3 regions of the Mesorhizobium sp. WSM4819 genome follow, and region 1 is predicted to be linked to each of the others. Evidence: predicted binding sites of a transcription regulator. Region 1 holds the regulator's gene; each other region holds the start of a gene.
The links. Region 1 encodes PhoB, which activates phosphate uptake and scavenging genes when phosphate is short. Its sites were predicted from a motif close to TGTCATNNANCTGTCAT; they were not measured.

Region 2: the regulator PhoB is predicted to act here: its motif matches at 5,352-5,368, upstream of AC0L18_RS18240 (PhoX family protein).
Region 3: the regulator PhoB is predicted to act here: its motif matches at 1,236-1,252, upstream of AC0L18_RS11790 (LTA synthase family protein).

Annotation. Positions count from the first base shown of each region.
Region 1 is NZ_JBVVQO010000035.1:60,988-68,552, reverse strand. It holds gene AC0L18_RS25590 (sugar ABC transporter permease) at 1-1,264, opposite strand, end outside; gene xylF (D-xylose ABC transporter substrate-binding protein) at 1,405-2,445, opposite strand; gene AC0L18_RS25580 (ROK family protein) at 2,711-3,958, shown strand; gene phoB (phosphate regulon transcriptional regulator PhoB) at 4,090-4,779, opposite strand; gene phoU (phosphate signaling complex protein PhoU) at 4,796-5,503, opposite strand; gene pstB (phosphate ABC transporter ATP-binding protein PstB) at 5,539-6,354, opposite strand; gene pstA (phosphate ABC transporter permease PstA) at 6,367-7,565, opposite strand, start outside.
Region 2 is NZ_JBVVQO010000019.1:19,758-27,322, reverse strand. It holds gene AC0L18_RS18275 (CerR family C-terminal domain-containing protein) at 1-197, opposite strand, end outside; gene AC0L18_RS18270 (CYTH domain-containing protein) at 303-776, shown strand; gene AC0L18_RS18265 (CHAD domain-containing protein) at 773-1,720, shown strand; gene AC0L18_RS18260 (SulP family inorganic anion transporter) at 1,766-3,487, opposite strand; gene AC0L18_RS18255 (helix-turn-helix domain-containing protein) at 3,608-3,877, opposite strand; gene AC0L18_RS18250 (phosphatase PAP2 family protein) at 4,076-4,777, opposite strand; gene AC0L18_RS18245 (hypothetical protein) at 4,894-5,232, opposite strand; gene AC0L18_RS18240 (PhoX family protein) at 5,437-7,425, shown strand; gene AC0L18_RS18235 (GNAT family N-acetyltransferase) at 7,516-7,565, opposite strand, start outside.
Region 3 is NZ_JBVVQO010000010.1:67,981-75,545, reverse strand. It holds gene fabD (ACP S-malonyltransferase) at 74-1,015, opposite strand; gene AC0L18_RS11790 (LTA synthase family protein) at 1,282-3,207, shown strand; gene rpsF (30S ribosomal protein S6) at 3,506-3,997, shown strand; gene rpsR (30S ribosomal protein S18) at 3,997-4,245, shown strand; gene rplI (50S ribosomal protein L9) at 4,640-5,224, shown strand; gene AC0L18_RS11770 (SAM-dependent methyltransferase) at 5,502-6,791, shown strand; gene AC0L18_RS11765 (YnfA family protein) at 6,876-7,199, shown strand; gene AC0L18_RS11760 (small ribosomal subunit Rsm22 family protein) at 7,203-7,565, shown strand, end outside.

The DNA of each region.
Region 1 (7,565 bases):
CGACGACGACGCTCTGAAGCGGCGAATCGATGCCGAGCAACACCATGCCGGACTGCAGCGACTGCATCAGAAGCGCGCCTAGCATGGCGCCGAGCACCGTGCCGGAGCCGCCGGCCAGCGACGTGCCGCCGATGACGGCTGCTGCGATGACCAAGAGTTCGTCCAGCGTGCCCAGCGCATTGGTCGCCGCATTGAGGCGGGCCGAAGCAATTGCCGCGCTGATCGCGGCCAGAACGCCCATGATCATGAACACTTTCATGGTCACCCAGCGCGTGTTGATGCCGGCGAGTTCCGCCGCTTCCGGGTTGCCGCCAATGGCAAAGACGTAGCGGCCGAAACGGGTGCGCCGGGTGATGAAGGTCATGACGATGCCGACTGCGACCGCGATCAGCACCGGTATGGCGATGCCATGGGCGATGAACAGCCCGCCTTCGGGGATGGTGATGCCGGTCCGCTGGGCGTATTGGCGAACGATGCCGATCGGCCAGGGATAGGAATTGGCGATCCAGACGGCGCCGAGGATGGCGGCGCAGGCGACAACACCAAGCAGGCTCTCCGCCCAGACCGGGCGCAACGGAAACTTGAAGCGCTTGCGCTGCGACCGGCCGTTGAGCAGCATCAAGGCGACGGCCACACAGGCGAGAATGCCGACGATCCAGCTCGCGGTCGCCCCAATCGAGCCACGCGGCCCGCCACCCATCAGCTGGAACGTGGCATCGAGCGGCGCGACCGTGCGCCCGCTCGTCATCAGCCACGCCATGCCGCGCCAGATCAGCAGGCCGCCCAGCGTCACGATGAAGGCCGGAACCTCGAGATAGGCGATGATGAAGCCCTGAAGCGCGCCGATCATCAGGCCGAGCGCCACGCCGGCAGCCAATGCGATGACCCATATCCAGGGATTTCCAAGCTGGAATCCCATGACGCGGACGAGGAATTCTGCCTGGGCAACGCCCATCACCATGCCGATCACGCCTTCGACGGAGCCGACCGAAAGATCGATGTTGCGCATCACGATGACCAGCACCATGCCGGTCGCCATGATCGCGACCGAGGAAGTCTGCACCGACAGGTTCCAGAGATTGCGCGGCGTGAGGAAAAGCCCACCCGACAGGATGTGGATTCCAACCCAGATGATCATCAGCGCGCCGACCATGCCGAGCATGCGTATGTCGAGCTCGGTTGCCTTGAGGAAGCGGCCGAAGGGGCTGAGCGCGGATTCACGCGCCCGATCGGCAGCCGGCGTGTTGGAAGTCGTGTCGGTCATGATGTCCTCCCACCGTTGCCGTCTGCCGCGGATGCCGGAAGCAGCATAAACGTTACCCGCGAGACGCGGGAAAACAACTCTTTTGAAAAAAACGCCGCGGCGTGAAACCGCGGCGTCTCAGGTTTTTTGGCGAAAGCGGATCAGTTGCAGACCGGTACAGTGCCCGCTGCCACGCCGGCGCAGACCTCTTCCTGCTGGATCCAGCCGGCGTCGATGACGACGTTGAGATTGTCCCTGGTGATGGCAATCGGCGTCAGGAACAGCGACTTGACGACATTGCCGCCGGGCGTGGTGAAGTCCTTGACGCCGGCAATATCTGTCATCGGCTTGCCGTCGGCCAGCTGCGAGGCGATCTCGGCAGCGTTCTTGCCGAGCTCGCGCGCGTCTTTCCACACCGAGACGGTCTGCGTGCCGAGCGCGATGCGGTTCAGCGCGGCATGGTCGCCGTCCTGGCCCGAAACCGGGACGGATCCGGCCAGTCCTTGCGCCGTCAGCGCCGCGACGACGCCACCGGCGGTGCCGTCATTGGCGGCAACCACCGCATCGACCTTGTTGTCGTTGGCGGTCAGGAACTGTTCCATGTTCTTCTGGGCGTTGGCGGGAAGCCAGCCGTCCGTATAAGCCTCGCCGACATTCTTGATCTTGCCGCTGTCGATGGCATCCTTGAGCACCTCCATGGAGCCGGCGAACAGGAAATCGGCATTAGGGTCGGCGCCCGAGCCCTTGATGAAGACGTAATTGCCTTCCGGCGCCACCTTGAACACTTCGCGGGCCTGCATGCGGCCGACTTCCTGGTTGTCGAAGGTCAGATAGAAGACGTCCTTGTTCTCGATCAGCCGGTCATAGCCGACGACCGGAATGCCTTCGTCCAGCGCCTTCTGCACCGCCGGACCGATGGCCGAGGCATCCTGCGCAAGGATGATCAGCGCGTTGGCGCCCTGCGAGATCAGGCTCTCGACGTCGGTCAACTGCTTGCCGGGATTGGACTGCGCGTCAGCGGAGATATATTTGTCGCCGGCGGCATCGATCGCCGCCTTCATGGCGGCTTCGTCGGTCTTCCAACGCTCTTCCTGGAAGTTCGACCACGAAACGCCAATGACCTTGTCCTTGGCCTGCGCGGCCGACGCGAGCGTCAGCGACATGGCGACCCCCGCCAGAATGGCGGCTGCGAATCTCTTCATGATATTCCTCCCTGCGCCGCGTAGGGCGCGACCAACTGGCCCGAAGGCCGGCACAAAGGCTCCTATTTTTTCGAGCCTCGAAAAAATACTGGTCCAACGCCGAAGCACTGTCAACACCAATTCTGATGGATTTTGACGTCCTGTCGGTCTTTTTTTCGAGGCTCGGAATAATAATGACAGCCCCTTCTGCTTCTGCCAGTATTTGTCGGACATTACCGACGGCTTCCGATTCATGAGCGGCCGCGGCGATGAGGAGGAACAAAAAATGTCGGTGGGAATCCGTCATGACGATCTGCGCCGGCGCAACCGGGCGATGGTGATTTCGGCCGTGCGCCGCGCAGGCCAGCCGTCGCGGACCGAGATTGCCGCGACCACCGGCCTTAGCCATTCGACCATATCGGCGATATCTGCCGACCTGATCCAGGAAGGCATCCTGGCCGAGAGCAAGGCGAGCGAGACGGTTTCGCTGAAACGCGGCCGGCCGCAGGTCGGCCTCAGCCTCAATCCGCAAGCCGCTGCGGTGTTGGCCGTCGTGTTGTCGCTGAATTTCCTGTCGGTCGCCGTCATCGATTATGCCGGACAAGTGGTCGCCGAGGAACAGCGCCGGCTGGACACGCTGACCATGTCGCGTGACGCGCTGATCGACGAATGTGTCGCCATCGTCCGGCGCCGGCTCGAAGATCCCGACCTCGATGTCCAAAGCGTCGCCCGCATCGCGCTGGCGATCCAGGGCATCACCGATTCCCACGCGCGCGCCATGTTGTGGTCGCCGATCACGCCGCAGACGAACATCGCCTTCGCCGACATTCTGGAACGCGAGTTCGGCATCCCGGCCATCATGGAGAACGACTGCAACATGATGGCCGTGGCGCTGCGCTGGCGCCATCCGGATCGCTACCGCGACGATTTCATCGCCATCCTGCTCTCGCACGGCATCGGTATGGGGCTGGTGCTGAAGGGCGAGCTGTTCACCGGCACCCACTCCTCAGGCGGCGAATTCGGCCACATGATCCATCGGCCGGGCGGCGCGCTTTGCCGCTGCGGGCGGCGCGGCTGCGTCGAGGCTTATGCCGGCAACTACGCCATCTGGCGCAACGCAAGGCTGTTGAGCGAGAACGCCGAGCCGGTCGCCGATGTCAGCGACGCCGACATGCGGGCCTTGGCGGCCCGGGCGCGCGAGATGGACGGACCGGAGCGCGAAGCCTACCGCAAGGCCGGCGAGGCGCTCGGCTTCGGGCTCGGCAGCCTGTTTGCGCTGATCGATCCTGCGCCGGTGGCCATGGTCGGCGCGAGCGCTGCCGCCTTCGACCTGATCGAGCCGGCCCTGCGCGCGGCCATCGCCCAGACCGCCGGCGGCCAGCATTCGGGTTCGATTTCCTTCGACACCGAGCCGAATGAGTTGCCGCTGATCCGCGAAGGCTGCGCCATGCGGGCGCTGAGCTTCGTCGATCAGGAGATTTTCGCGCCGAGCATCCAGGCACGAGCCGGCTCGGTCGGAAAGAACGTGGCTTGAATCCGAAGGCAGGGATTCCCGGGTCGCGACTTGGGGTGTGTTGAGATTCAGGTCAGGCCGAGTCGAGAATGGTGGGTTCCGAGAACCGGAGCGGAGCGTACTCTGGGGTACGCCGGAAGCGCAGGTATCAGCTAGTCTTCCCTGATCGCATAGCCGGCGCCACGGATGGTGCGGATGACATCGGGCATGCGACCATTGTTGACCGCCTTGCGCAACCGGCCGACATGGACGTCCACGGTGCGCTCGTCGATGTAGATCGTCTCGCCCCAGACATTGTCGAGCAACTGGCTGCGCGAGAAGACCCGACCCGGGTGCCGCATCATGAATTCGAGCAGCCGGAATTCGGTCGGCCCGAGCCGGATCTCGCTCTTCTTGCGATAGACCCGGTGCGATTCACGATCGAGCATGATGTCGCCGACCTTGAGCACGCTGGACAGCACTTCCGGCTTGGCGCGGCGCAGCAGCGCCTTGACCCTGGCCATGAATTCCGGTGTCGAGAACGGCTTGACCAGATAGTCGTCGGCTCCGGTCGAAAGGCCGCGCACCCGGTCGCTCTCCTCGCCGCGCGCGGTCAGCATGATGATCGGCAGCCGCTCGGTTTCGGGGCGCACCCGAAGCCGCCGGCAAAGCTCGATGCCGGAAACCGCCGGCACCATCCAGTCGAGCACCAAAAGATCGGGCACGTTTTCCTGCAGCCGGATTTCGGCCTCGTCGCCGCGCGTCACCACCTCGACCTGATAGCCTTCGGATTCCAGATTATAACGGAGGAGGACGCCCAGCGGCTCTTCATCCTCCACCACCATGATGCGCGGCGCGATCATCGGCCGGTCACTCCTGTCATGTCGCCGGCGCCGACATCGTCGTTTCGTCGAGCTTCGGGCGATCCGCCGGCAATTGCTGCCCGGTCACGACAAAGTAGGCGTTTTCGGCGATGTTGGTGACGTGATCGCCGATACGCTCGAGATTCTTGGCGCAGAACAGAAGGTGCGTGCAGGCGGTGATGTTGCGCGGATCCTCCATCATGTAGGTCAGGAGCTCGCGAAAAACCGCCGTGTATTTCACGTCGATCTTCTGGTCGTCGGCGCGCAGTTCCTTCAACGCGCCGGCATCGCGCGACACATAGTGCTCGACCACGCCGCGCAGCTGCACAAGAACGAGATCCGCCATCGCGTCAATACCGTGCGACAGATTATGCGGCGTCGCGCTCTGCCCGACTGCGCTGACCCGCTTGGCTATGTTCTTGGCCAGGTCGCCGATGCGCTCGAGATCGCCGGCCATGCGGATTGCGCCAACCACGGCGCGCAGATCCTGCGCCATCGGCTGCCGCTTGGCGATCAGCGTGATGGCGCTGTCGTCGAGCTCGCGCTGCCGCGCATCCATGATGGCGTCGTCCGAGACGACGCGCTGCGCCATCGCATTGTCCGACGCAAGCAGCGCGCGGATCGAGGCTGCGACCATTGCGGCGGCAAGCTCGTCCATGTCGCGGATCAGCCTGTCGATGTGCTCCAGTTCCTCGTCGAAAGATGCGACGGTGTGTTCACCCATGGTGCTGTCCTCGTGTTCGAAATTCGCCGGACCGCTCAGCCGAACCGGCCGGTGATATAGTCCTGGGTGCGCTTGTCGTCCGGGTTGGTGAACATCTTGTCGGTCGCGCCCTCCTCGACCAGATAGCCGAGATGGAACATCGCCGTGCGTTGCGACACGCGCGCCGCCTGCTGCATCGAATGGGTGACGATGACGATCGTATAGTTCTGGCGCAGTTCGTCGATCAGTTCCTCGACGCGGGCGGTGGCGATCGGATCGAGCGCCGAACAGGGCTCGTCCATCAGGATCACTTCCGGCGACACGGCGATGGCGCGCGCGATGCACAGGCGCTGCTGCTGTCCGCCGGACAGGCCGGTACCCGACTCGAGCAGGCGATCCTTGACCTCGTTGAACAGGCCGGCCTTCTTCAGGCTCGATTCGACGATGCCGTCCAACTCGGCTTTGGTCCTGGCAAGGCCGTGAATGCGCGGACCGTAGGCGACGTTTTCGTAGATCGACTTCGGAAACGGGTTCGGCTTCTGGAATACCATGCCGACGCGAGCTCGCAACTCGACGACATCGATTTTCGGATCGTAGACGTCCTCGCCGTCCAGCGTGATCTTGCCGCTCACCCGCGCGATATCGATGGTGTCATTCATTCGGTTCAGGCAACGCAGGAACGTCGACTTGCCGCAGCCCGATGGGCCGATCAACGCCGTCACCTGATGCTCGCGGACATCGAGATCGACGTCGAACAGTGCTCGCTTCTCGCCGTAGTGAACGGAGACCTTTTCGCCCTTCATCTTGATCGAAGGGGCGTTGGTTGTGCTGCTCAGTTTCTGCTCGACGCCGGCTTCCGTCATGATGTTCATATCCTCTACTCCTTACCAGCGCCGCTCGAAGCGCCTGCGCAGTATCACCGCGATGGCATTCATGATGACCAAAAACACCAGCAAAATCAAAATCGCCGCCGAAGTCTTCTGCTGGAACCCCGCTTCCGGGAAATCCGCCCACATGAATATCTGCACCGGCAGGATCGTTGCGGGATCGGTGAAGCCGCCGGGAATGTCGACGATGAAGGCGACCATGCCGATCATCAGCAACGGCGCGGTTTCGCCGAGCGCATGCGCCATTCCGAGGATGGTGCCGGTCATGATGCCCGGCATCGCCAACGGCAGGACGTGATGGAATACGGTCTGGACCTTGGACGCTCCGATGCCAAGCGCCGCCTCGCGGATCGACGGCGGCACGGCGCGCAGCGAAGCGCGCGAGGCGATAATGATGATCGGCAGGGTCATCAGCGCCAGCACCATGCCGCCGACCACCGGGGCTGAGCGCGGCATGCCGAAGAAATTCAGGAATACGGCAAGTCCAAGCAGGCCGAAGACGATCGAAGGCACCGCCGCCAGATTGTTGATATTCACTTCGATCATCGTCGTCAGCCGGTTCTTGGGCGCAAATTCCTCAAGATAGATCGCCGCTGAAACGCCGATCGGGAAGGCGATGGCGAGGGTTACGATCATGGTCAGGAACGATCCGACGACCGCGCCCCAGACACCGGCCAATTCCGGCTCGCGGCTTGCGCCGGTGAAGAAGAAGATCGAGTTGAACCGGCTTTCGATCAGGCCGGCGCTCTTCAGCGTGTCGAGCCAGACGATCACCTTGTCCGAAATCTTTCGCGATGCTTCCGGCGTCTCGATGACGCGCAGGAATGCCTGGCCGCTCGCGGCGGGCGCCGTGCTGTCCAGCGCCTCGATCACCGTGCCTTTTGCGATCACCGTGCCGTTGGCCGCAGGCGACAGCGAGGTCAGCTTGACCGTGCCGCCATTGAACGCGACCAGCAGCGACGACGCGCCGCTCGTCAGCGTAAACATGCCGTTTTCGCCCTCGGTCGCACCATGGCCGCGCGCCAGCGCCAGCATGGCATCGTCGCCGAAGGTCAGATCGATGTCGCCGCTGGTTCCCGAAGGCGTGACGCTTGTCGAAATCGCTTCGTCCGAACCGACGTCGGCAAGCAAACCCTTGAGATAGAGGTCGGCAAAATCGTCAAGTGGAACCGCATAGTCCACCGTTCCTCCGAGCA
Region 2 (7,565 bases), on a different contig from region 1:
AGCCCTTCCTTGCCGCCGAAATGATAGGCGATCGAGCCGATATTGGCCCTGGCCTCAGCCGCGATCTCGCGCGTCGAGGTGCCGTCAAAACCCTGGCGTCCGAACAGCTTCAGCGCTGCGCGAACAAGTGCCGCGCGCGTCATCTCGGCGGGGGATGCCTCGCGGCGCGGAATTTTGGCGTTTGTCGGTTTGCTCATGATCCGCAGTTTAATCAATCGAATGATTAAAGTCAAGCCTTGCCGATCTCCACCAGTCGGTCTCCACCTTGCCATCTCCATCCGCACGCGCTTTAGTGTGGAGCCATGGTCAAGGAAATCGAGCGCAAGTTCCTGGTCTCCGGCGATGGCTGGCGGGATCTGGTCGAAGCGGACATCCGCATTCGCCAGTTCTATCTCGTTGCCGCGCCCGACCGCTCGGTCCGCGTGCGTATCAGCGACGGCGCCTCGGCAAAGCTGACGCTCAAATTCGGCAGCAAGGCCCGCGAACGCGACGAATTCGAATATCCGATCCCTCTGGCGGATGCGCAAGAGATGCTGGCCTTCGCCATCGGTCGTGTCATCGAGAAGACACGCCACCATGTTAGGCACCGCGGCCATCTCTATGAAGTCGATGTATTCGGCGGGATGCTCAGCGGCCTGGTGGTCGCCGAGCTTGAGACGCCGCAGGACGTGCAGGGCGAAATGCTACCAGATTGGCTCGGCCGCGAAGTCACCGGCGAGCACAGGTTCTACAACGCGTCGCTCGCCCTCGAGGGAATTCCGGAGATCGCCGCATGAGCTACCGCATCGATCCGCGCCTGCCGTTGACCGGCGAGGTCAGGCGCATCCTCGCTGAGGAGGTCGGCAAGGCGCTCGTCCATCTGGACGCGGCGCATGACAGGCCGGAGCAGGCGCTGCACAAATGCCGCAGGCGGCTGAAGAAGGTGCGTGCCTTGCTGCGCCTGGTCCGTCCCGGAGACGAAACATTTTGCAGTACCGAGAACCAATGCTACCGAGAGGTGGCTACCCTGTTTGCCGGCCCGCGCGAGGCGACCGCGCTGGTTGAAACCATCGACCGGCTGGCGAAAGACTTTCCCGAGCAAAGCGCCGGCGGCGGTCTCGATGCCGTTCGCGACACGCTGGCGGCGCGCCAGCACCAATTGCATGGTGGAGCTGGCCTAGGCGCCGCGATAGCTGCCGCGACTGCCGCTTGCGAGGATGGCATCATCCGGCTCGATACTCTGGTCTTGCCCGACCAGCCCGAACAGGCCGCCGACGTGCTTGCCGAAGGCGCCCGCATCACTCTGCGTCGCGCCAGAAAGGCGCTGGACAAGGCGGGCTCCCGCGGTGATGCCGACGATTTCCACGATCTGCGCAAGGCGGCAAAGACTCACGGCATGCATCTGTCGCTGCTTGGAAGGCTGTGGCCGACGCCGATCAAGGCACGGCGCAAGGCGGTCGACGAACTTGGCGAAAAGCTGGGCGAACTGCATGATGTGTTCGTCTTGCGCACGCTTCTCGAGGCCCACGACCGGCCGCTCGGCTCTCCTCAGGAAACGCGACTGCTGAGCAAGCTGTTGAAGCGCTCGGAGAAAAGCCTGAAAAAGACCTGTCTTGCGGCGGCAGCCGATCTGTTCGGCGACAGGCCCAGGCGCTCGACAAAAAAACTCGCGCGCAAGGCGCGCACCGATCTGGCCGCCGCGCCGCACGAAGACGCCAGCGCGCCCGGCGCCGCTGCCTGACGCGGTGCTTGCGTCCGTCCGACATCGCTGACGATGAGGAGAGGGTTAGACTTCTCCCGGCGCGGCATTCTTCAACTGCGCTCGCGCGTCCCTGATCGAGGCGGCGTATGTCACCAGCGGCCGTTTGACGCCGTGGTTGATCAGCATGCGGCGTGTCTGCGGCGAAGCGCCTGATATGATGAAGCGCACGCCGGCGCGCCTCGCCTTGTGGGCAGCGCTCTCGATGACGTTGGCCGCCGTTGAATCGAAGAATGGCACGGCCGAGCAGTCGAGGATGAAGTTCTTGCGCTGGTCGGCGATGCGGTCCAGCACCGTGGCGACGGTCGAGGCGGCGCCGAAGAAGAAGGCGCCGGAAATCCGGTAGACGACGGTGTCGGCATCGCTGGCTTCGCTGGAATCGTATGCGCTGGCGGCGCCGGTTCTGTCGGCGACATCGTCCTGCACCAGTCCCTGATCCGGCTCAACCGCAATGCTCTTGGCCATGCGGTCGATGAACAGGATCGAGCCCAGCGCGAAGCCGACGACGATGCCTTCGGTGAGATCACGGAAGATGACGATCAGGAAAGTCGCCATCAGCACCAGCGCGTCGCCGCGCGAGGCACGCAGCAGCGTGGCAAAGGCCTGCTTCTCGAACATGTTCCAGCACACCACCGCCAGCACGCCGGCAAGGGCTGCAAGCGGGATGTAGCCGGCCAGCGGCGCCGCCACCAGCATCAGGGCAAGCAGGAGGGCCGAGTGGATCATGCCCGAGACCGGTCCATGCGCGCCGGCCCGCACATTGGTCGCGGTGCGGGCTATGGTGCCGGTGGTGCAGATGCCGCCGAACAGGGCGGACGCGATGTTGGCGAAGCCTTGCGCCACGAGTTCGCAGTTGGAGCGGTGCCGCCTTCCTGTCATGCCGTCGGCGACCACCGCCGACAGCAGCGATTCGATCGCGCCGAGCAGCGCAAAGGCTAGGGCGTCCGGCAGGACGTCGATCATCCTGTCGAAGCTGATCGGCGGAAAGGCCGGCATTTGCAGGCTGCGCGGGATACCGCCGAAGCGCGTGCCGATCGTTTCGGCAGGCAGAGAAAACAGCGCCACGACAAGCGACGCCAGACCGATGGCGATCAGCATGGCGGGCCATTTCGGCCGCCACCGTTTCATCAGGGCAATGGCGACGATGGTCAGCAGAGCGACGAAGGTCGCGGCGAGATTGATCGTGCCGGCCGCCTCGCCGATCGCCATCAGCTTCGGCACCAGCGGTCCAGGTTCTTTGCCGGCGAGTTTTAGCCCGAACAGCTCGACGATCTGGCCGGAGAAGATGATGATGGCGATGCCGGCGGTGAAGCCGACGGTCACCGGATAAGGAATGAATTTGATGTAGGTGCCAAGCCTGAGGTAGCCGATGGCGAGCAGCAAAACGCCGGCCATCATCGTCGCCAGCAGCAACCCGTCGACGCCGACCCGTGCCACGGTTGCCCCCATCAGCACGATAAAGGCGCCCGCCGGCCCGCCGATCTGGAAACGGCTGCCGCCCAGAGCCGAGACGAGGAAACCGCCAATGATGGAAGTGTAGAGCCCGCGCTCCGGAGACACGCCCGATGCGATCGCGATCGCCATCGACAGCGGCAGCGCCACGATGGCCACGGTCAGTCCGGCGATGGCATCGGCCTTGAAGTGCTCTGATGTGTAGCCTTCGCGCAGCACCGTCGCCAGCTTCGGCGTGAACAGTTCGGAAAATGTCGGCTGCGCCGGTTGATGAATTGCCCGCTGGGTTCGATGCATGGACTGCCTTCCGCTCCTGATGCATGCCGCCAAAAAGTGCACAGCGGCCACGCCTAAAACCAAGCAGGCGGCGGGATCGTCGGCAGGACTGTCGGCGGTCGCCGTCGCGACTCTATCGGCTCAGCCTGGCGGGTTCTGCGGCACGACCGGCTTGAGGCGCACCCCCCTGCCGCCGCGCTCGCTGGCCTGGTTCTCGCCGATCAGCTCCACGCCGGCCCGGTCGAGGGCCTGGATGACCTTCATCAGCGTATCGACCACGCCCCTGACCACGCCGTCGCTCGCTTCCATGCGCTGAATGGTTGGAAGCGAAACCCCGGCGCGCTCGGCGAGCGTCTTCTGATCGATGCCGGCCAGAGCCCTTGCGGCGCGCATCTGCGCGGCAGTGATCATTGGCTAAAACCCCCGTCTGAGTCTGCATTCCATGTATAATACCATCATTATGAGGGTTCAAGCATCATCATGCACATGTCAGACATGTGCACACCAGGCCGTTTGCATCTTGGCGAGCCTGCGCGCCCGCTGGGCCAGCACGCCCCAGCCGCCGCAACTTAGAGGAGAATTGGCGCAGCGTCGTTCGGAACGGGCGGTTCAGGCTCCGGCGGTCTGCCCGCGCCATCGCTGGAACGCCCATGCGACCAGCCAGCACAGCATCGCCCAGGCGAAGCCGGCGCACCAGCCGGCCAGCACGTCCGATGGCCAATGAACGCCGAGATAGACGCGGCTGATGCCGACGAGCAGTGCTGTCAGCACGGCAAGTGCCAGCACATAGATCTTGGTCGTTCGCCCAGGCAGGAAACGCGACGCCATGCTGCCCAGCGTCAAATATGTCACCGCCGACAGCATCGCATGGCCGCTTGGAAACGAAAGCGTCGCCACGTCGGCGAGATGCGAGACCAGGTCGGGGCGCGGCCGATCGATTCCGAGCTTCAGCGTGCTCGACAGGGCCTGCCCGCCCGCCACCGCGACGAAGACCAGAAACGCTGCTCCCGGCTTGTGGATCAGCAGCAGATAGACGATCACCGCCACTGTGATCAGCCCGAGCACGATGGCGCTGCCGAGGCTGGTAATGTCGCGCATCGCCCCTTCCAGCCATGGCGGTCCGATCGGATTGTCGGGCTGTCCCGCTTCACGGAAGACGAGCATGATTTCCGTGTCGAAGGCGTGCGGCGTGGTGTCCCGCGCCACCTCCATCAGCTCCTCGAACCCCCACAGCCCGCCGGCGATGACCAGTCCGGCCAACAGCACCGGGAATTCGATCCAGTTGAGCAGCTTGTTTGCGGTATTCTTCATCGGGCCAATCGTCCTACAGCGCCGCGCGTCCTTTTGGACGCAAAGGACGCTGTAGCACTTTGATTTCGCGCATGATCCTTTCCGAAATCGATTCCGATTTTCGGGGTCATGCGCAACTACAGTTTTTGCAGATAGGGTCCGAGCGTGATCAGCGCCACCGCTGCGACGGCGAGCACGATGCCGGTCGCCTGCAACGAATTGACGCGCTCGCCGAAGAACACCAGTGCCACCACGTTCACAGACACCAGTTGGATCACCGCCGACAGGCTGAACGACACCGACATGCCGAATTCACGGATCAGCCTCAGCATGATCAGATTGCCCGCTGAATAGAGCGCCAGAGTCAGAACGATCTTGCCGAGGCTCGGCGCCAGCCCCCATTGCTTGGCCGCCGTCGCCGCCAGCAGGAAGATCACTGTCGAAATGCCGAGCTGCCCCAGTCCCCAGAAACTCACTTTTTTGTTCCTCCCGACGCAGTGCTTGCGCGCCTGCCGCAGATCTTGTTTCGGAAGTGTCGGTCGCGGTCAAGCGGCCTGATCAAAGACATGAAATCGGGCTGGAAATTGGTCGGCAACGTCATCAAACTGTGATCTGCTGGCGATACGCGGTCAGTCAAGCAGCACGCTCCAGCCATCCCAAAGAGCCAGAGGCACGCCCCCATGACTGAACATCGCCCCGACGCCCATTTCCGCACCAGCCTGCTCGAGGAAAACGATGGGCCAGGAACCAATCCCACTGACAACCAGACGATGGGCGAAATCATCGCCGCGCGATTCTCGCGCCGTAGTTTTCTGCAGGGATCGCTCGCGGCAACCGCCATCGCCGCCACCGTCAGCCCGCTCGCGCTGATCCTCGCCGACGATGCCCGCGCCGGCGGCGGCTCGGTCTTCAGTTTCGACGAGGTCGAGGCAGGCGTCGACGACAAGCACCATGTCGCTGCCGGCTACGACGCCGACGTGCTGTTGCGCTGGGGCGATCCGCTGTTTGCCGATTCGCCGGAATTTGATCCGACAAAACAGTCGGCGCAGGCCCAGGAAAGACAGTTTGGCTACAACAACGACTATGTCGGCTATCTCCCGATAGACGGCTCGGCCGAGCACGGCCTGCTGGTGGTCAACCACGAGTACACCAATCCGCATCTGATGTTCCCGGGCCTTGTCAGCATCGTCGATGGCGAGGCCAAGCAGGCCCCACTGAGCAAGGAACAGGTCGATATCGAGATAGCCGCGCATGGCGGCACCATCGTCGAAGTTCGCAAGGTATCAGGCAAATGGCAGGTGGTGCGCGACGGCAAGCTCAATCGCCGCATCACCGCCAACACCGAGATGGCGCTGTCCGGCCCCGTCGCCGGCCACGACCGGGTCAAGACCAGTGCCGATCCGACCGGCACGAAGGTCTTCGGCAGCGTCAACAATTGTGCCGGCGGCGTCACCCCCTGGGGCACCTACATCATGGCCGAGGAAAACATACACGGCTATTTCTCGGGCGAGCTGCAGGAAGGCCACAAGGAAGCCGCCAACTACAAGCGCCTGGGGATTCCCGAAGGCTCCTATGAATGGGCTGCGCATTACGACCGCTTCGACATCGGCAAGGAGCCGAACGAGCCGAATCGCTTCGGCTGGGTCGTTGAGGTCGACGTCAACGATCCGACCTCGGTGCCGCGGAAGCGCACTGCCATGGGCCGTTTCAAGCATGAGGGCGCTGAATCGATCGTCGCCAAGGATGGCCGTGTGGTGTTCTACCAAGGCGACGACGAGCGTTTCGACTATGTCTACAAATTCGTCACGGCCGGCAAGTTCAACGCCGAGGACCGCGCCGCCAACATGGATCTTCTCGACGATGGCACGCTCTACGTCGCCAAATTCGCCGAGGACGGTACCCTGGAATGGCTGCCGCTGGTTCACGGCCAGGGTCCGTTGACCGCCGAGAACGGCTTTGCCGGCCAGGCCGACGTGCTGATCGGGACAAGGCTTGCCGCCGATCTTCTCGGCGCCACCAAGATGGACCGCCCCGAGGATATTCAGCCCCACCCGACGACCGGCAAGGTCTACGTCATGCTGACCAACAATTCGAAGCGCAAGACGGAACAGGTCGACGCCGCCAACCCTCGCGCCGAAAACGCCTTCGGCCACATCGTCGAGATTGTTGAGGACGGTGGCGATTTCACTGCCACCAAGGGCAAGTGGGAAATCATGTTGAAATGCGGCGATCCCTCGGTGGCCGAAGTCGGCGCTACTTTCTCGACTGCAACGACCGCCAATGGCTGGTTCGGCATGCCAGACAATTGCGCCATCGATGCGGCCGGCCGGCTCTGGGTCTCGACCGATGGCCAGGGCCCGAAGGCGACCGGCCGCACCGATGGCCTGTGGGCGGTCGACACCGAAGGCGAGGCGCGGGCGACCTCGAAGCTATTCTTCCGCGTGCCGATCGGCGCCGAACTCTGCGGCCCGCTGTTCACGCCCGACGACCAGACTGCCTTCGTCGCGGTCCAGCATCCGGCCGATGGCGGCGAGGACTGGGAGGCTTTTGGCCGTCCCTCCTACTATGAGGACCTATCGACCCGCTGGCCTGACTTCAAGCCCGATATGCCGGTGCGGCCGTCGGTCGTCGCCATCACCAAACAGGGCGGCGGCAAAATCGCGGTCTGAATCACTGCAAGGCGCTAGCAGCGCCAAGGAAGGATTTCGTCGGTACGAAATCCTTCCTTTTCCTGATGCGCGGGAATGCGCCTGATGGGCTCATTCGGCGCGCTGAACCACGGCCACGTTCATCATGGTTCTCAACCTGA
Region 3 (7,565 bases), on a different contig from region 1:
TGTGAATACATGTATTCACATATCCCGACGAGGTTAAGAATTCAAGCGCCCGCATCAGCCGGACGCGCATGGTTCAATCGAGCGCCACCAACGCCGCCTCGACATCGGCCGGCGTGCCGACGGCGCCGGTGGCGATGTCGCGGTTGATGCGCCGCGCCAGTCCCGACAACACCTTGCCGGCGCCCACCTCGTACAGCGTCGCAATGCCGTTGGCGCCAAACCATTCCACCGTTTCGCGCCAGCGCACGCGCCCCGTCACCTGTTCGACCAGGCGGTGGGCGATTGCATCCGGATCGCTGGACGGCGTGACCGACACGTTGGAAACCACGGGTACGAACGGCGCGTTCTTCGTCACGCCGGCCAGCGCCTCGCGCATGACCTCGGCCGCCGGTGCCATCAGCGCCGAATGGAAGGGCGCCGAGACCTGCAGCATCAGCACCCGCTTTGCGCCCTTTTCCGTGCACAGCTTCGCCGCCTGCTCGACGGCCGCCCTGGCGCCGGAGATCACCAGTTGGCCACCGCCATTGTCGTTGGCGATCTGGCAAATCGACTCTTTGGCCGCTTCAGCGCAGGCGGCTTCGACATCGGCCTGTTCCAGCCCGATGATCGCCGCCATGGCGCCCTCGCCGGCCGGCACAGCCGCCTGCATGGCATTGCCGCGGATACGCAGGAGCCGGGCGGCATCGGCGACCGAAACGAAACCGGCGGCGGCAAGTGCCGAATATTCGCCGAGCGAATGGCCGGCGACATAGGCGACCTTGTGCTTCAGCGAGAGGCCGCGCGATTCCAGCGCCCGGATGGCGGCGAGCGACACAGCCATCAGCGCCGGCTGGGCATTGGCGGTCAGCGTCAGCCTCTCTTCCGGCCCTTCCCAGATCAGCTTCGACAGGTTTTCGCCGAGCGCGTCGTCGACCTCTTCGAAGATCTTCCGCGATTCCGGAAAGGCGTCGGCGAGGTCCTTGCCCATGCCGACAGCCTGGCTGCCCTGTCCCGGAAAGGTGAATGCGACGGCCATGCGTGCCTCCCAGCGGCTGATTTTTCCTGCCTGTGACGCAAGGCGGGCGGACAAGTCAAGTCCGCTAGCAGCCCGACCCGGGCCGCTCCGGCTCGGTATCGCTGGCCGAGTACCTGTTCCAAAAGGCTTTTTTTCGATCACTCATGATGAAAATCGCTCACGATTCGTTTGCTGGCTCTTCTTATTTCAGCCACAGACGCTAGCTTTTCGTGACATATCGATGACAGCTCAATGACACTTTTGTGTATGGTCGGGGGAATTGTAAGTTGGCAAGGATCAAGAAAGGCGTTGGCAAATCCGCGCCGCAGTTTCTGGAAGGCGATCCGGCCACCGGCTATCTGCCAGGCCGGAAATGGCCTGTTATCCGCTATGGCCTCGTCAGCCTTCTCGTCGCCACCATCCTGGTTTTTGCCATCGAACTGATCGTGCGCGGCGACTTTGCCGGCACCGTCGGCTTCTTCCTGCAGCCCTTCAAGCCGGGCTGGACCACCATCATCATCTTCGCGCTGCTCCTGATCGGCCTCGATGCCGTGCTCGGCCGCAGCCACCAGAGCCTGATGATCGTCGCGCCGCTGACGCTGGCGCTGGCCTTTGTCGGCCACCAGAAATCGCTCTATCTCGGCGATCCGCTCTATCCGACGGATTTCCTCTATTCACGTCAGATCGTGGCGCTGATGCCGCTGCTGGTGCGCGAACGTCCGGGAACCGCCATCGCTCTGGCGGTCGGCATCGTCGGCAGCCTCTCGCTGCTCGTCTATGGCTGGCGGCTGTGGCGCCGCCGCGTTCCGGCGCTCGGTCGCAAGGGGCGCCTGGCCCGGCTGACGCTGACCGTGCCGCTGCTCGCCTTCTTCGTGTCGATCATGGATTACGCGACGTTCTCGTGGACCCGCGACCGGCTGCAAATCATTCCGATCATGTGGGACCAGAAGGAAAATTACGCCTCCAACGGCTTCGCACTGGCCTTCGCCCTCAACGTGCCAATGGCCCATGTCCCCGCGCCTGCCGGCTACTCCGACAAGGCGATCGCGGCGATCGAAAGGCCTGACGTGAAGGCATCGGTGCCGGCCGAGAAGCCAGACATCATCATCGTCATGAGCGAATCCTTCTGGGATCCGACCGAACTGCCCGGCGTCACCATCACGCCCGATCCGATTCCCAACGTGCGGGCGCTGCGCTCCGGCCACGTGTTCTCGCCCGAATTCGGCGGCATGACCGCCAATGTCGAGTTCGAGGCGCTGACCGGCTTTTCCAACGCCTTCCTGCCGGCCGGCAGTATCCCTTACCAGCAATATGTCCGCGCGCCGGTGCCGTCGATGGCGACGTTCCTGAAGAGCCAGGGCTATGAGACGCGCGCCATCCATCCGGGCACAAGCTGGTTCTGGAACCGAACGCCGGTCTATGCCGATTTCGGCTTCGACGACTTCAAGTCCGAAGAAAACATGCCATATCTCGAAAAGCGCGGGCCGCTGACGTCGGACGCGGCGATGACCGACGAGATCATCCGCGAAGCCGACGCCACGGACGATCCGTTCTTCTACTTCGCCGTCAGCCTGCAAAACCACGGCCCCTATGAACCGAATCGCTATTACAATCCGACCCACGAGGTGCAGGCTCCGACCAGCCAGTGGGCAAAGGATTCGCTGCTGAGCTTCACGGAAGGCGCATCCGACGCCGACAAGAGCCTCGAGCGCCTCATCGAATGGGCGAAGAACCGGCGGCGACCGACGGTCATCGCCTTCTTCGGCGACCATCTGCCGCCGCTCGGTCCGGTCTATGTCGAGACCGGCTTCCTTAGGGATAACGTCGCGCCACGCAAGGAGCCGCCCGACCAGATGCTGCTGCATCACCGAACACCGCTGATCGTATGGTCCAACCGCACCGGTCCGGTCGCGGACATGGGCACTGTCAGTCCAGCCTTTCTGCCCTACCATGTCCTGACCACGGCCGGGATCAGCCACCCCTATTACACCGGCTTCCTCGGCCAGATGCGCGAGCGCTACAGCGTCGTCGACCGCAATTTACTATTGACGCCGACGGGCGAGGACACGCCCGACTGGGCACGCAAGAAGCAAATCGACCCGGCGATTCGCGATTTCCGTCTGCTGCAATACGACATGATGTTCGGCAAGCGCCGTGCAGCGCCCGATTTCTTCCCGGAGACGGTGAACAAGCGGGTCCCGCATACAAGCTGAAGATGCGCGACATGTCGTCCTGAGCGCGGCGGTTTTTCGGCTCGCCCTTGTCTTGCGGCCAAATTCCTGTATAGACGCCCGCAATCTGCCGGTCCTTGCTGGGGGCTGAACGGAGGGCCGGAGGTTTTTCGAAACCTTCGTGTGGAGCCAGAAGCGCTTCCGCCTCCCGTGTCTCCGCTCTCGACCGTCTCGTCATGCTCCTTTCTTCCCCGCCCCGCCAGGGATCGCCGGGTCAGAGAAGTTGCAGAGGCTTTTGCCGCCGGGACCGGGAGAGAAACGAAGAAAGGCAAAGAACAATATGGCTCTTTACGAACATGTGTTTCTTGCCCGGCAGGACCTCTCGCAGCAGCAGGTCGATGCGCTTGTCGAACAGTACAAGGGCGTCATCTCCGCGAATGGAGGGTCCGTCGGCCGGGTCGAGAACTGGGGACTGAAATCCCTCACCTACCGGGTCAACAAGAACCGGAAGGCATACTATACGCTGATGGACATCACCTGCCCGCCGGCCGCGCTCAACGAGATGGAGCGCCAGATGGGCCTGTCCGAGGATGTGCTGCGTTTCCTCACCATCAAGGTCGATGCGCATGAGGAAGGCCCGTCGGCAATGATGCAGAAGCGCGAAGAGCGCTCGGAACGCGGCGGCTTCGGCGACCGTGACCGTGGCCCGCGCTCGTTCGGCGACCGCGATCGCGGCGACCGTGGCGATCGCCCGCCGCGCAGCTTCGGTGGCGATGGTGCAGACCGTGGCCCGCGCCGTCCGCGCGAAGCTGTTGAAGGGGGTGCAGAATAATGGTCGACATCAACCAGATCCCGACCCGGCGCCCGTTTCATCGCCGCCGCAAAACCTGTCCGTTCTCCGGCGCCAACGCGCCCAAGATCGACTACAAGGACGTGCGTCTTCTGCAGCGCTATATTTCCGAGCGCGGCAAGATCGTGCCGTCGCGCATCACCGCCGTCAGCCAGAAGAAGCAGCGCGAACTCGCCAAGGCGATCAAGCGCGCCCGCTTCCTCGGTCTGCTGCCCTACGTGGTTCGCTAACACTGATCGGTTGACCATGATCTTGTCCGAAAACCGGTTTCCACTTTTCGGGATCATGGACAACACTGACTAGTAGACCATGATCTTGTCCGAAAACCGGTTTCCACTTTTCGGGATCATGGACAACACTGACTAATAGACCATGATCTTTTCCGAAAACCGGTTTCCACTTTTCGGGATCATGGTCTAGCCAGCGGGCGGTTCGCCGCCCGCTTTTCCCACGGCGACGGGCGCCGCAGGGTTGCCATCAAACCCCGGGTTGAGGTGAAGGCCTCTAACTGCCGCGACAGGCAGGACAGCGACATCGGCGGCGACGCCCTCAGCTTCCTGACCTGTTCCAGACAATTCGGCGTCGATGCCAGTGATTTGGCGCCCCAAACGAAGGAACAAAACCATGGAAGTCATTCTTCTCGAACGCGTTTCCCGCCTCGGCCAGATGGGCGATACCGTCAAGGTCAAGGATGGATTCGCCCGCAACTTCCTGCTGCCGCAGGGCAAGGCGCTGCGCGCCAACGAAGCCAACAAGAAGAAATTCGAAGGCCAGCGCGCCCAGCTCGAAGCCCGCAACCTCGAGCGCAAGTCCGAGGCGATGCAGATTTCGGAGAAGCTGGACGGCAAGAGCTTCATCGCCGTGCGTTCGGCCGGCGAAACCGGCCAGCTCTACGGCTCGGTGTCGACCCGCGACATCGCCGAGTTGCTGACGGCGGAAGGTTTCTCGGTCAACCGCAACCAGATCCTGCTCAACCAGCCGATCAAGACCATCGGCCTGACCAATGTGGCGATCGCGCTGCATCCGGAAGTCGAGGTCACCATCACGCTCAACATCGCCCGCACGGCCGACGAAGCCGAGCGCCAGGCCAAGGGCGAGATGCTGACCACAGCCGAAGCCATCTATGGCGACGACATCAACGATAATGCGCGCCCGGACAACTTCTTCGATCCCAATGCCGAGTTCGAAGGCGGCGAAGACAACGGCTGATTGCACGTCACAAGGCGTCAGAGCGGCGCTTTAAAACGTTTCGTCGGCTTCCAGTCATTTCTGGACCAACGCCCGGGCGCCTCGCCCGGGCTTTTTTGTGCCAAACGGAACTTTTCGACCCCCTATATCTTGATGCAGACTATAGCGCCGCGCGTCGTTTGGACGCGCAAAGGACGCTGCAGGACTTTGGTTCGGCGCATGATCCTTTCCGAAATCGATTTCGATTGTCGGGTCATGCGCCGAGACAGCGTGTCTGACCGAGAGGGGACATTTGTTCATGAATATTCTGCTGAAACGCATTCTCGACCGCCTGGTGCGCACCGGCAATCTCAAGGTCACCGGACCGAAAGGCCTCTCGGTGACTTTCGGTGACGGCAGCGGCGATCTGGTGCACATGCACATCAAGACCACGCATGCCGAGCGCGCCATCAGCTTCGATCCGATGCTGGCGGTGCCGGAAGCCTATATGGACGGTGAGCTCGATATACTCGAGGGCGGCGTGCTGGGGGTGATGCGCATCGCCTTCCAGAACATGGACAGCGGCGGCATCGATGCCACCTGGTCGAAGGCGATTGAAGGCCTGCGTCACGCCTTCCGCCGCCTGCAGCAGATCAACACGGCGGCGCGAGCGCGCCGCAACGTGCAGCGCCATTATGATCTGTCAGGCGACCTCTACAGGCTCTTCCTCGACGAGGACATGCAGTATTCCTGCGCCTACTTCGAGCAGCCGGACATGACGCTCGACGAGGCGCAGGCAGCCAAGAAGCGCCACATTGCGGCCAAGCTCAGGCTGAAGGCCGGCCAGACGGTGCTGGACATCGGCTCCGGCTGGGGTGGGCTCGGTCTCTATCTCGCCAAGTCCTTCGACGTCGACGTGCAAGGCGTGACGTTGTCGACCGAGCAGCATGGCGTCGCCACCGACCGCGCCCATGCGCAAGGCCTGGAAAACCGCGTGCATTTCGAAGTGAGGGATTACCGCGAGCTCAACGAGCGCTTCGACCGCGTCGTCTCGGTCGGCATGTTCGAGCATGTCGGCGTCAACCACTACCGCACCTTCTTCGACAAATCGGCGACGCTCTTGAAGCCGGACGGCGTCATGCTGCTGCACACGATCGGCCGCTCCGGCGCGCCGTGGGCGACCAGCGCCTTCATCCGCAAATACATTTTCCCGGGCGGCTACGTCCCCTCGCTCTCGGAAGTGATGCCGGCGATCGAAAAGTCGGGCCTCATCGTCACCGACATCGAAGTCCTGCGGCTACATTATGCCGAGACGCTGAGACATTGGAGCCAGCGCTTTGCCGCCAACCGCGACCAGGCCAAGGCGATCTATGACGAACGGTTTTGCCGCATGTGGGAGTTCTATCTGGCAGCCTCGGAAGCCGCATTCCGCTGGCAGGATCTGGTGGTCTTCCAAATCCAGATCGCCAAGAAGAACGACACGCTGCCGATGTCTCGTGACTATATGGCCAAATGCGAGAAGGCGTTGCAGCTGCGCGACATGGGGCATCGTCCAAAAGCCCCTGCCGCCAAGCCCGCCCGGCGCCGCAAGGTGGCGGATATGGAATAGACCGCCGGCGATCACGCCATTGCCGCTTGCCATTGGCGGCCCACACGCTGAAAAAGGTCTCGCCGTCGCCGCGAGACTTTTTTCATGACCTATCTCATCTACATCGTTGTTGCCCTTGCCGAGATCGCCGGCTGCTTTTCGATCTGGGCGTGGTGGCGGCTGGAAAAGTCGCCGCTGTGGCTGGCGCCAGGCCTGGTCTCGCTTGCTTTGTTCGGCTTCCTGCTGGCGCTGGTAGACATCAGTGCTGCGGGCCGCGCCTATGCCGCCTATGGCGGCATCTACATCGCCGACTCGCTCGGATGGCTGTGGCTGGTGGAAGGCGTGCGCCCCGACCGCTGGGACCTTGCCGGTTCCGCGCTCTGCATCGTTGGCGCCTCGGTGATCCTGCTCGCACCTCGGGGTGCCTGAGCTATGGAACTGCCTATCCCGCTTCGACAGGGCGTCGAGCGCCTCCTCGAAAAAGTGCCGCTGCCGACGCTGAAACAAGCGGCAAAAACGCTGTCGGACCGCTATCGCGCCGAACTGCGCGACGGCCGCCTGCATATGGCCGAGGAGATCGCGGTCAAAGCCTATCTGGCGACGCGGCTGCCGGCGACCTATGCCGCTGTCCGTGCCAGTCTCAATGCGCTCAGCGAGGCAAGGCCCGATCATGCACCCAAAACCCTGCTCGACGTCGGCGCCGGCCCCGGGACCGTGCTTTGGGCTGCGCTCGATCTCTGGCCCGACCTCGAGCAGGCGGTGCTGATCGAGGCGAGCGCCGCGGTGCGCCGGGTC